Regions from separate parts of the Paenibacillus sp. FSL R7-0333 genome, predicted to be linked through region 1. Evidence: riboswitches for the same ligand, from Rfam matches in the RefSeq annotation. Region 1 holds a riboswitch; each other region holds the start of a gene.
What was found. Region 1 has a riboswitch for cyclic di-GMP ahead of MKY86_RS03475 (PA14 domain-containing protein). Riboswitches for the same ligand answer to the same signal wherever they lie in the genome.
Positions count from the first base shown of each region.

Region 1 (4,134 bases):
TTTCGCCGCTGCAACAGCAGCGGCAACCAGGCTACCACTGCTGCCGCGCAAGCATAGCGGCATCCTGGCCCCTTGCCGCTACAACAAGCGGCAAGATCGGATCTTTAGCCGGGAGCTTCGCCTGCGGGCGAAGCGGATGTAAAAGCACAGCCTGTTATGAAATGGAGCGGAGAGGAATTTTGGAGCTGTAGGAGCGTTAGCGTCCGCCTTTGTATTTGGATTTCTACCGCGAGGAGCGGTTCTAATCAGGAAATCCAAATACAACAGCGGCCGTAAGCCCAAAATTCCTTGCAGCGACCCTCATAACAGGCGGGTTTTTACCACACAGCTCCGCAACAAGAAATACCCAATAACAATACGATATGGAGGGTTCACTATGAAACTAGTACTTCTATCAGGCGGCTCCGGCAAGCGGCTCTGGCCGTTGTCCAATGATTCACGCTCCAAGCAATTTCTGAAGGTACTGGCAAGCCCGGCAGGTGAACCGGAATCAATGGTACAACGGGTATGGAGACAGCTGGAGGAGAACGGCATGGCCGGGTCCTCGTATCTGGCGACCGGGCGCAGCCAGGTGGAGATGATCCAGAGCCAGCTCGGCAGCGGGGTGCCGATCATCGTGGAGCCGGAACGGCGGGATACCTTCCCGGCTATTGCGCTGACGGCGGCCTACCTGTATTCCATCGCGGGGGTGTCCCCAAGCGAGACCGTGGCGATTCTGCCGGTGGACCCATACGTGGAATCCTCCTTTTTCGAAACGGTGCTGCAGCTGGAGAACACCATGCTGGTGAGCGGGGCGAACCTGGCGCTGATGGGCGTAGTTCCCGAGCATGCTTCGGAGAAATACGGCTACATTATTCCAACGGGCGCAGATGCGGGAGCGAATGGTTACCTGCAAGTGAGCCACTTCCAGGAGAAACCGGACCGTGTGCAGGCCGAGGAGCTGATCGGCAAGGGGGCGCTCTGGAACTGCGGAGTGTTCGCCTTCCGTCTGGGTTACCTGCTGGATATCCTGCAGCGCAAAGGGCTGCCGCTCAATTACGAGGAGCTGCAGAAGCAGTATAAGCTGCTGTCCTCGATTAGCTTCGATTACGAAGTGGTGGAGAAAGAAGAGAACATCGTCGTGCAGCCTTACGCTGGATTCTGGAAAGACCTGGGCACCTGGAATACGCTGACCGAGGAAATGACCAGTAACCATGTGGGCAAAGGATTCATCACTGCTGACTCCGAAGGCACCTGCCTCATTAACGAGCTGGATATTCCAATCACGGTAATCGGGGCGAAGGATCTGATTATCGCCGCCAGCCCGGACGGCATTCTGGTGACGCACAAGGCCGAGAGTCCGCGGATCAAGGAAGTGCTGAAGACTTTTGAACAAAGACCGATGTACGAAGAGCGCCGCTGGGGCCACTACAAGGTGATCGATTATGTGAAATATGACGAAGGCAACGAGGTGCTGACCAAGCGGATTTTCATAGGCGAGGGTAAAAATATCAGCTATCAGCTGCATCACAAACGCAGTGAAATCTGGACCTTCGTCAGCGGGGAAGCCAGCATTGTCATCAATGAGAAGATGCATACGGTGAAGGCGGGAGATGTGGTAAGGATACCGGAAGGAACCAAGCATGCCATTCTTGCTCTTACCGATGTGGAGTTCATTGAGGTGCAGACGGGGTCGGAGCTGGTAGAGGAAGACAATATCCGTATTACCCTGGACTGGGAGGATATCGATCTACATCAGTTCATTTCGTAGGTATAACTTATCTATTTAACCAATTGTTACAATTTTAAATCAGGCATTTAGAACTATTTTTCAGACAAAATTTGTTTTTACTCTACATTAAATTTGCATATCGACGATACTTACGGTAAGAGGGATTGATCCTTCCAAAACGACAATGGCAAACCTAATCGAAAGATAGGGACGCAAAGCTATAGGGCCTTCGCAAGAGTGGCAGCCTGGCTACCGAAAGGAAGAGAATATTGTGAAAACTTACCGTAAGTCTCGTTTGCTCTGCGCTGTGCTGTCGCTGGCCGTGGTATTGTCTGCTGTACCCGTGGGACTGGGAATCGCCCCGTCCACTGTCAAGGCTGCTTCCTCTACAGGAGCGCCCGTGAACCCTAATGCCTCAGCCGAGGCGGTCAAGCTGCTGAACAGTCTCTATGGGATCTCCGGGAACGGAATCATTACAGGGCAGCATGACTATTTCGAAAGTCCGGATGAGCTGAGCAACAAGCTGAAGGGAACAAGCGGACAATACGCCGCACTGCATGGTTATGAGCTTGGAGCAATCGGTGGACAGAGCGAGAGCGGAGTAGCTGCACAACGCAAAAATATCGTCTGGAGTGCAACGAACTGGTCCAGAGCGGGCGGCATTGTCGCCATGACCTTCCACCAGAATCTGCCGGGCACCAAGTACGAATGGTCCAATGTGCAGAAGCCAATCACTCAGGCACAATTCAACAAATACGTAACTCCAGGGACACCAGAGTATAATGCGCTGATCACCGATCTGGATAAAGTAGCTGTCTCTCTGAAAAGTCTGCGGGATGCTAAGGTTCCGATCCTCTGGAGACCGTACCATGAAATGAACGGCGGCTGGTTCTGGTGGGGCAAGAAAGACAACTTCACTGCACTATGGAATATTATGTATGACCGGTTCGTGAACGTTCACCAGTTAAATAATCTGATTTGGGTATGGAACCCGAATGCGCCGAATGCCAACTCTGATCCCTATGCACGGACCTATCCGGGCGCGGACAGAGTGGATGTGCTGGCAGCAGATATATATAATAACGACTACTCCAATAAATATCATGATGATCTGACCAGCCTGGCTGGCGGCAAACCGATCGGCATCGGCGAGAACGGCGAAATGCCGAACATCTCGAAGCTGAAGCTGACCCAGCAGAATTACGTGTTCATGATGAACTGGGGAAAGATGCTCTATGAGAATAACAGCACGGCTACGATCAAGAATTTTATGAATGACAGCTACACACTGACCCGTGACCAATATAAGGCCTGGTCTGCTCCGGCGGCGGCTCCTAAGCCAACGGCAACGCCAACGCCTACCGCAACGCCTACCGCAACGCAGACTGCAACACCAACGCCGACTGTAACACCAACGCAGACTGCAACACCGACACCAACGGCAACACCAACCGTTGCGCCGATTCCGAAGCCGGTCCCAACCTCCGGTAATACGGAGAGTAAGCCTGCCCAGAATGGCTTGCTTGGTGAATACTTCAAGAACATGACGCTCTCGGGGACACCGGTTATGGTGCGTACCGATGATGTCATCAGCTTCAATTGGCGTCAGAGTACTCCTAATACCGCACTCGGCGCGGATTACTTCTCGATCCGCTGGACCGGCCAGATTAAGCCCGCTTACAGCGAGACCTATCAGTTCTATACTACATCGGATGATGGTATCCGCCTGTGGGTGAACGGCACAGCAGTCATTGACAGCTGGGTCAAGCAGAGCGGAACTGCCCGCACAGGAAGTATAGCCTTGACTGCCGGGCAACTGTACGATATCAAGGTAGAGTATTACGAGAATGCAGGCGATGCGAATGTTCATCTGATGTGGCAGAGCCCCAGCCAGGTGAAGGGAACCGTACCTGCAAGTGCGCTTTTCTCCAGAGCAGGCAACACATCCATACCTGCTCCGGCTGCAACAGCAGTACCGACAACGGTACCAGCAGCGACAGCAACGCCGGCACCAGTAACGACACCAATGCCAACACCAGCACCAACACTGACGCCAGCACCGACACCAACGCCAACACCGGTGCCTACGCCGACAGCGGTTCCTGTTCCCGTTCCTTCTCCTACAGCAACACCGGCGGATCCGCCGGTAGAAGTTCCTGCTGCCAATGGACTGTACGCGGAATACTTCAATAACATAACGCTATCGGGCGAACCCGCTGTAGTGCGTACCGATGCTGTGCTTGATTTCAACTGGCGCCAAGGCACGCCGGATGCCGCTATCGGCATAGACTTCTTCTCTGTCCGCTGGAGCGGAAAGATGAAGCCACTCTACACGGAGACTTATCAGATCTACACCACTTCCGATGACGGTATCCGCGTACGGGTGAACGGTGAGCTTGTGATTGACAGCTGGGTGAAGCAGA
Region 1 is NZ_JBBOBZ010000001.1:829,552-833,685, forward strand. It holds gene MKY86_RS03470 (sugar phosphate nucleotidyltransferase) at 377-1,750, shown strand; cyclic di-GMP riboswitch class I at 1,888-1,968, shown strand; gene MKY86_RS03475 (PA14 domain-containing protein) at 1,983-4,134, shown strand, end outside.

Region 2 (4,134 bases), 930 kb from region 1:
AATACTTTGGGCATGTTCGGATTCAGATCATTCTCCTGGTAAGTTAGCACCGGTCCTATATTCTTTGTGCTGTTATTAACCTCTATTTCATAACTGGTGGCCCCGGTTACCGGCTCCCATTCAAGAGTAATCGTATGGCTTGTTGCATTCATTTGAATATTCAGTGGTGCAGCCGGTAAGGTCCAATAAGAAGAAGTTATTGACCACTCCCCTTTGATGTCGCCACTGATTGCCCGAATACGATAGAAATGTTCGGTTCCCGGACTAAGCTCCTCCTTGGTAAAATCAGGTTCACTGCCGAGGACGGTAACCTCCTTATCAAATTCCACCTCATATCCGTCCGCATTGAACAGAGAAGGCCAGCCCAGTGTAATGGCTGAGTCTGTTGCACTTGCATTTACTGCAGGTATAGAAAAAGGTCTTAAAGATACAGAGGGCACCACTTCACGAATCTGCTGCCCGCTCTCCCAGAATAAGCTGGCCTGAGGATTCCCTATATCATTAGCGTATTCCATCTTCAGGTCATATTTTTTACCGGCTTCAAGCTGGATCGTGCCTTGCTCCACATGCTGCTTCGCTGTCCAGGCATCGACCAGGAGCTGATCATTCACCCAAAGTCTGACTCCACCTGACGTTTTAACCGAGAAAGTATATTGGTCAGTATAGTTAGGTTGAATCTGCCCAGTCCATCTAACGGAGAAGCGCTGGTCCGCTATTCCCGGCACACCCAGAACAGGTTGGCCAGCCAAAGAAATAGATTCATCTACTTTCACGGCCTTCTTGCCCGTGAAATCATTATTGCTGTAATACTCAGCCTTAAGGCCTGACAGAACATACTTCAATAATGTACGTCCTGCTTGCTCATTCCCCGTGTGAATTACAGGTCTTTGATTCGAGATGACATTACCGCCAACTGCAAATAATCCGCCTGTGTTGATATTCAAATGATTATTTATACTGACATTGTCCCGGACGAATAGATCTCCCTGGGCTACATTAAGTTCTGCCCTTGAGTTATTGGATACCACTTCTCCTACAGACATTTCCTCATCAACATTCATAGTTACCAGAGTATTGATGTTCATGTTGCCCTGTACTAATACCCGTTTCGCCGATAGATCCAGAGAGCCGTTGTTGTAAACCAAAGAACCGGCAAACAGCTCATTATCTACATGAACATTAGAGTTATTATTTAGATGCACGGTTCCCTGTACCCATAGGTCACCAAGATTCACATCCTGCGCAGGGTTGATAACATTAACATTCAACTCCGTATTTGCATTTAATCCTCCATGAAGGATTAACGATCCGTAAACTGTTATATTCAGACTCCGGTTCGTATTGATGCCATCTGCGATTAAGATGACAGGCTGTTCTTCACTTCCGAACGTAACACTCGATTCTAGATTCATCTGCCCAACTGCTATTATTGCAGGCTTGTTGCTGTTTGAGCGGATAGAGCTTTGAATCGTTTCAATATCAGCATTTCTTATTGCCACTGCATTTTTGCTAACCTGCTGTATTTGTTGTCCGATGGATTCTATTTGTTCGCGGATATGCCGGGAGATCTCTCCCTGCAGACCATTTACCCTGATAAACGGCGGAGCGTTATGTATATTGGTCATACTTCCAGACAGAAGAACTTTGTCTCCGGCAACCTTATTGGGTTCAAAAGGCAGGCGGATTTGAGGCGGGATCAAAGTGGGAGTGTATGTATTCACCAATGAAATATCTATGCTATTTAGAGCAGTCTCAATTCCAGTAGCATTGATTTGACTTAAAGTCAGTCTTCCATCTTCAACAGCAACCTTCTTCTTGATCGTTTTATACTGCCCTGCTTCAAGAGACAGTCCCTCCATCAATTTGACATTCTCTACGGCAAGTGAATTGTTGCTGCTGTATACAGAGTCACCTACGGTTACTGAGACTTCATAAGTACCATTGTCTAGCGCAATTTCCCACTTCCCATCCGGATGGATTCGTGTCAGGCTGCTTATGCTGGAGTCGTCGTATGTATCTCTTGAGACGGTTGCATCAGTATGATCTATGTTCCAGCCGTAGGAGTATTGGTTTTTGACGCTAAAAACGGCTCCAGAATCTGCAAGCTCCCCTTCCTGTACGGGAGTTTCAGCGGGCTGAAACCGGATTTTGAGCATACTGTCCTGTGCGGAAATTTTCATCCCTGAGAATTCCATAAAAGGGGCGAGAAATTGAGCCAGAATAATAAAACACAGTACCTTACATATCAAGCTTTTCCTATTTGTCATAAAAGACCTCCGCTCAATTAAAAAATCATTTAAAAAAGGGCGCAAAAAAACCACCGGAAAGAGCGGCCCGGCTGCCATTCACAGAGGGGTGTCCCCCTCCCTGTGATAAGGCCCGTGGCTTTGCGTCCCTGACTTTCGTACAGGTTTGCCTTTTTAGTTCTAATGGTTAATTCAAGAGAAATCATGTGTAATTCAATTCAATTACAATCTGTACTTACCTTGGCAATAATACCCTATATTTGAATCATATAATATTGTTATTTTTGTGAACATTCCAATTCAGCAACCCCCGCACCACCACCCAGCTCCCCAGCGGCGCGGCACCCAGCAGCAGCATGAGCAGAGTAATCGTCTGCGGGGACTGGTCCAGCGACAGTACGGCGATGAAGATCAGCAGGCCGAGGAGGCGGCCGCTCATCAGGCTAAGCTCCCTGAGCACTACCAGCTCCACACGTTTGCCGGCGCTCTCCTCGGACAAGCCCATCAGGTCGAAGCTGGTGGACAGCATCGGCAGCATATAGAGCGGCAGGCAGAGCGAGGTCCCGATTCCCATGATTAGTAGGGTGGTAAAGTTCACCTTCCACAGCAGCGGAAGCAGGAAGGCGATGAGCAGCAGACTGCCTGCCAGCATACCGCCGAGCCGGGCACGGGGCTTGAACCATCTGCCGGCCGCATAATAGCTGATCAGGGAGACGGCGGAGGTCAGCAGGGCGAACTGTCCCAGCTTGCTCTCCTCCTGTGCTGCAATATAAACGAGCAGACCGATGAGGAAGGAGAATACGCCTTCCCGGATGCCCTGGAACACTAGCGCTGCCGCCACTGGACGCCAAGAGCTGCGTCTGCGGGTAAGCTCGCGCCAGGGCTCCAGCCAGAGATAGGCTTCGCCGAGCGGCCGCTTGCGCAGGCCGAAGCTGAGCACAGCAGCAACCCCATAGATACAGAGCGACAGTATGAATACCATGCGGTAGCCTTGTCCGCCTTGCCAACGGGAGATCATCCAGCCGGAGACCCAGGGTCCGGCTATTCCCGTCAGGGAACCGAGCAGGCCCATCCACCCGTTATAGTAATCGCGGTTCTTGGCATCCGTAATCTCGAAGAAAACAATATTGAACGCCAGCCAGTACAGCCCGATGGATAGCCCGAGGACCCCGCCCAGCGGCCAAATGTAATGAATCGCGTCGCCCCGCAGCCACAGCACCAGCAAATAAAAAAAGCCCGATACGGCAATTCCCAGCCGTAGGGCATTCATTTTGTTACGCTCTTTCACCCACTTGCCGCCCAGCCAAAAGCTGAGACCCACGGCAAGCTGCTGGGCCACGGTGAACCAGCCGATCATGGCGAAGTTCTGCCGGCTTTTCCACAGATATACGTTGAGGAACGTTCCTGCAAGCACTGTAGCCAGAAGGTATAGCCCGCCTACAGCCAGAAGCAGCGCCGCTTGTCCCCGTTCTGAACCTCTCATGCTTAACCCTCCCTGCTCGTCCTTAGACACTTCATCTTTCAATATCATGTCCAGACGGCAGGGAAAGCATGAATCCGATCTTTATTCGGCTGAGGTGCTGAGATTGCGGACAAGCTGGATGCGGTCTTCCTGCGCCAGGCTGTGCTGCACATGGAAGCAGGAAGGACAGACGTACAGATTCAGCGCAAAAGGAGGCTTCAGCACAGCTGCACCGCCTAGCGCTTCCGGCGTTGCCGGGGTGAACCCGTCCACCTGCTGCGTACCGGAGTGAAGCATCAGCTCATGGCATTGCGGACATTCCGGCGCTTCCAGCTGGGCAGCCAGAATAGCGGAGACCTTGTCCTCATAACGTTTCAGATCATAGTCATCGCCGAACTGGCCCAGCGTACCCCATACAGGCACCAC
Region 2 is NZ_JBBOBZ010000001.1:1,758,570-1,762,703, reverse strand. It holds gene MKY86_RS07240 (fibronectin type III domain-containing protein) at 1-2,345, opposite strand, end outside; cyclic di-GMP riboswitch class I at 2,326-2,427, opposite strand; gene MKY86_RS07235 (MFS transporter) at 2,512-3,729, opposite strand; gene MKY86_RS07230 (hypothetical protein) at 3,811-4,134, opposite strand, start outside.
Region 2: another riboswitch for cyclic di-GMP. It lies ahead of MKY86_RS07240 (fibronectin type III domain-containing protein); the one in region 1 lies ahead of MKY86_RS03475 (PA14 domain-containing protein).

Region 3 (4,134 bases), 6.1 Mb from region 1:
TCCACCGGTCTCTGGACTTAACAGCCGCAGCATCAGCCGCAGTGTCGTGGATTTCCCGCAGCCGCTCGGTCCGAGGATCGAAATGAACTCATTGCGGTATACATCAAGACTGACCTGATTCAGCACAGGCACGTTGCCGAAGGACAGAGAGCAATTGCGCAGGGAGAGCATGGTTTCCCGGGTACCGGGATGCTGCGCGGCGGCAGCATCCAGCTGTTCTTTGATCGCTGTTGTCATTGTCGGTCCCTCCTTATTTCAAAAACTCGTTGGTGAACAATCCGCTTATGTCCTGTTCCTTTTTCACAAATCCCAGCTCGACCAGATTCTTCTGCAATGTCTCCCAAGATGCCTCGTCCATTGAGCCCAGCGGGAGCTTCTCCGGATCCAGCAGCGGAATGCTGGCCTTCATCATATTGACCTCATGCTTCAGATCCAGCTTCTCGCCATACTTCAGACCGAATTCCGCCGCTTCCTCCGGATGCTTTACTGCATAATCCCAGCCCTGCATAGAGGCCTGCACGAAGCTTGCGACCATCTCCGGGTCCTTCTTGATGATAGACTCCGTAGTGAACAAGGTATCGGCATAGAAATTGATGCCATAGTCGTTCGGGTCGATAATATTCACTTCCTTGCCCTGCTCCTCTACAGCCAGCACTTCATTAATGACATAGCCGGGCCAGGCCTTGACCTGACCGGTTAACAGCGGACTCAGATCATATTTGACCGGCATCTCTTCGATTTGCGAAGGGTCGATGCCCGCGCTTTTCTCCATGGCACGGAAGGTCAGCTCTTCATTGCCGCCCAGCTTAATGCCTACCTTTTGCCCGACCAGATCCTCCATCGTCTTGATCCCGGACTCTTTGAGCGTGAACATAACGAACGGGGTTTTGCGGTAGATCGCGGACAACGCTTTGACCGGGACGCCTTTCTCTCTGGCGATGACGATCTGGTCGGCACCGGTAACTCCGAACTCCTCACTGCCGGAAGCTACCATCTGCACAGCCGGGAAATCCGAGCCCCCCGGGCGGATCTCAACATCCAGCCCCGCTTCTTTATAGAAGCCTTTTTCCACCGCGGTATAAAAGCCGGCAAACTGCGCCTGGTGAATCCACTTCAGCCGGAGCACCACCTTTTTCAGCTCGCCCGAGCCTTCCGCTCCCTGGCCTTCAGCCTTCCCGGCTTCCGTATTGTTACCGCAGGCGGTCAGGAGCAGCATTAGCGAGGTTAACAGCATCAGCGCTTTTGTTCTGGACTTGTTCCACATGGTTATTCCCCCGTTTATGAATGATTTAGTATTGCTCCAGCGCCTTCAGCACCGCTTGTGAATCACTTACACTGCCGAACACTCCGCCCTGCATTTGAACCATACTCAGCGCCGCCAGGTGATTCGCTTCATCCGTCGCTCCTGTACAATCTGCAAGGATCAGACACTCGTACCCGCGGTCATTGGCTTCCCGCATCGTGGTGTGTACACAGACATCGGTAGTAATACCGGTCAGAATCAGATGGGTAATTCCTTTATTCTTCAGGATCAGGTCCAGGTCTGTTGCGTAAAAGCTCCCTTTGCCCGGCTTGTCTATAATGTACTCTCCGTGGGCAGGCGCCAGCTCATCAATGATCTGCCAGCCGCGCTCCCCCCGCACGAGGATTCGTCCCGCCGGTCCTTCGGAGCCGATCTCGGCCCCGATCTGGCGGCTGCGCCACCGCTTGTTCGCCGGCAGATCCGACAGATCCGGCTTATGCCCCTCGCGGGTATGGATCACGTTGAAGCCTTCGATGTCCCGGATACGGGCCAGCAGCCGCTGAATGGGCTGGATCGCCCTCGCTGTTAATGAGAGGTCATAACCCATTCTCTCGACGTAACCGCCCTTGCCGCAAAAATCCGTCTGCATGTCGATAATCATCAGCGCTGTCTTCGCCGGGTCCACAGCCCCGTCATAAGGCCAGATGTAAGGTGTTGCTGCAATCTGCATGGTTTATGCTCCTCTCCTGATGTCGCTATCTCTATTAATGTTATATTAGTTAACATTAATTCGCGTTTCCTTGGTATGAGTTAGATTATATTACAATGAATTTGCGATGTCTTCGGTTTTATTACGAAATAATACACTGAATGTTTGTGTTTATTTACATAGTTAACATACACATAACATTAACACTCGCAAAACCGCTTATCAAAAAAGAACACTCCGAGTCTTACCAAGCCCAGGGTGTCCCAACAGTTGAATGCTCATACTTTCCTCCCTCTGCCTCTTCCATAAGCTGTAAGCGCTGGGAAACCAGTTTTTTTGTCGAATTAGAGCTGCATATTTCGAGTTTTTTGATAAATAGGCATAATATAGTTGAAAAATAGCTCTTTAAGTACTAGAATTAAGCTTGTTTGCAGAAATTAATGACGCGCAAGAACTATTTATGACTCTTTTTGTCGATTACAGTCGACCATAACTCCCACCTCTACAGGATGTATATCATTGATCTATTTCTAAAGGCAAACTCCCCGAAAGGGCAGGACGCAAAGCTATGGGCCTAAGAACGCCGGAATCTGCGTTTACGGTTGCCAGGCTGCCAATAGAGACCACTTAAGCCAGCTGTTCAGGAGGGCAAGCCTCCCAGGCTTGATGATGTTCTTTTTCTGTACGAATTGCCATTGATCATACGAAAAAGTGAGGTTACAACCATGCCGCAGCAGGATATCGAACCAAGCCGATATGAATTCGTAGAGTCCCTGATGCTCGAACGTAAAGGTCTCCTGGATTCATTCTCTGTGGAGGGCCGAGCTTCTGACGGGACAACTGGAGATAAGAATGGAATTATCCTCGTGCAGGACAACCAGATATTCATTACTCCCCCGCTCCCCGGAGGTGCTCCCGCCCGCATTTCTGCGGTCCACCCTGTTGTCCTGAAGATCAACTGGAAGACCGTTACAGAGCCAACCGAGGTGACCAGAGCGGATTATATCACTTGGGAGATCTGTGAGAAGCCGCAATATGAAATTACCGTATCGACTGACAAGCTCAAGGTCTACTTCACTTTATACCGTGCAGAGAAGTACGCCTGGAATCTGGTCAACTGCCCCGCCGCCTTCGAAGCGGTCGTCCGTGCCCAGCCCAATCCGGCGATGCTGCTGTCCACGCTCACCATAGAACAGATTATCGCCTCACTGGACAACCGTTTTATTCTGCGCAACCTGAACATTCCCGCCCTGTACGCGGAGCTTACGAACCCTACATATCTCCCCGTATGCATCGCTGAAGGCAGAGCCCCGCTGCCCGGCAAGGAAGCCCGGCTGGAATTCCTGCTGCCTGAGCATACACTGGAGGGGAACCGGATGCTTCAGGGACAGGGAGCCCGGGGTCAGAAGCCTGCGGAACCCTTGGAGTATCTCCGTTTCCCGGGAGCCCCCTTTGCCTTTGCAGGCGAAGTCTTCGCCCGCAAGCTGCCGCCGGAAGAAGGCATTCCCGGCCTCGACACAGACGGAAGGGTCCTGCCCCCTCCCCCGCCGCAGGATATCTACTTTGCTGCCGGTAATCATGCCAAGCTCCTTCCCTGTGGTAATATCGTAGCCCGGCACACCGGCAGGCCCCGTATCTGCGGAGGAAGCGGCAGCGTCCGGATATGTGACTTCCCTCCGGTCAGTCTTCTGGCCAGAGAGATGACAGATCCTGCGGGCGATGTTATGTTCGCAGGTGACATCATTGTACCGGGAGATCTGGAAGGACCTGTACGAATTGAAGCCCTCGGGAATGTGTACGTCTATGGCGATATCCGCCAATCTACAATTATAGCCACCGGCAGTATATACGTTAGCGGCCAGGTCACCGGCAGCGGCCTGTACGCCGGACACGCCGGGGTAATGCAGCATCGTCTGCACAGCCTCGCATGCCTGCTGCGGACAGAGACGGACGGACTGCTTGAGGCAGCGCGCCAGCTGGCCAAGAATGTGGAATCCCGCCAGCAATCCGTGAATTACGGCCTGGTAGTCATGCTGCTGCTGGAGGATAAATACAGCCACTTGGGCAGCCTGATCCGTGATTTTCAGGCTGCGCTAAGCCGTATGAACGGGGCGTTCGGCTCCGGCACGGACCAGCTCTGGCAGATGCTTGAGGTATTCGCCCATCCGGGACAATTCACCGG
Region 3 is NZ_JBBOBZ010000001.1:6,979,157-6,983,290, forward strand. It holds gene MKY86_RS29920 (ABC transporter ATP-binding protein) at 1-237, opposite strand, end outside; gene MKY86_RS29925 (ABC transporter substrate-binding protein) at 251-1,264, opposite strand; gene biuH (biuret amidohydrolase) at 1,290-1,973, opposite strand; cyclic di-GMP riboswitch class I at 2,478-2,570, shown strand; gene MKY86_RS29935 (flagellar assembly protein A) at 2,678-4,134, shown strand, end outside.
Region 3: another riboswitch for cyclic di-GMP. It lies ahead of MKY86_RS29935 (flagellar assembly protein A); the one in region 1 lies ahead of MKY86_RS03475 (PA14 domain-containing protein).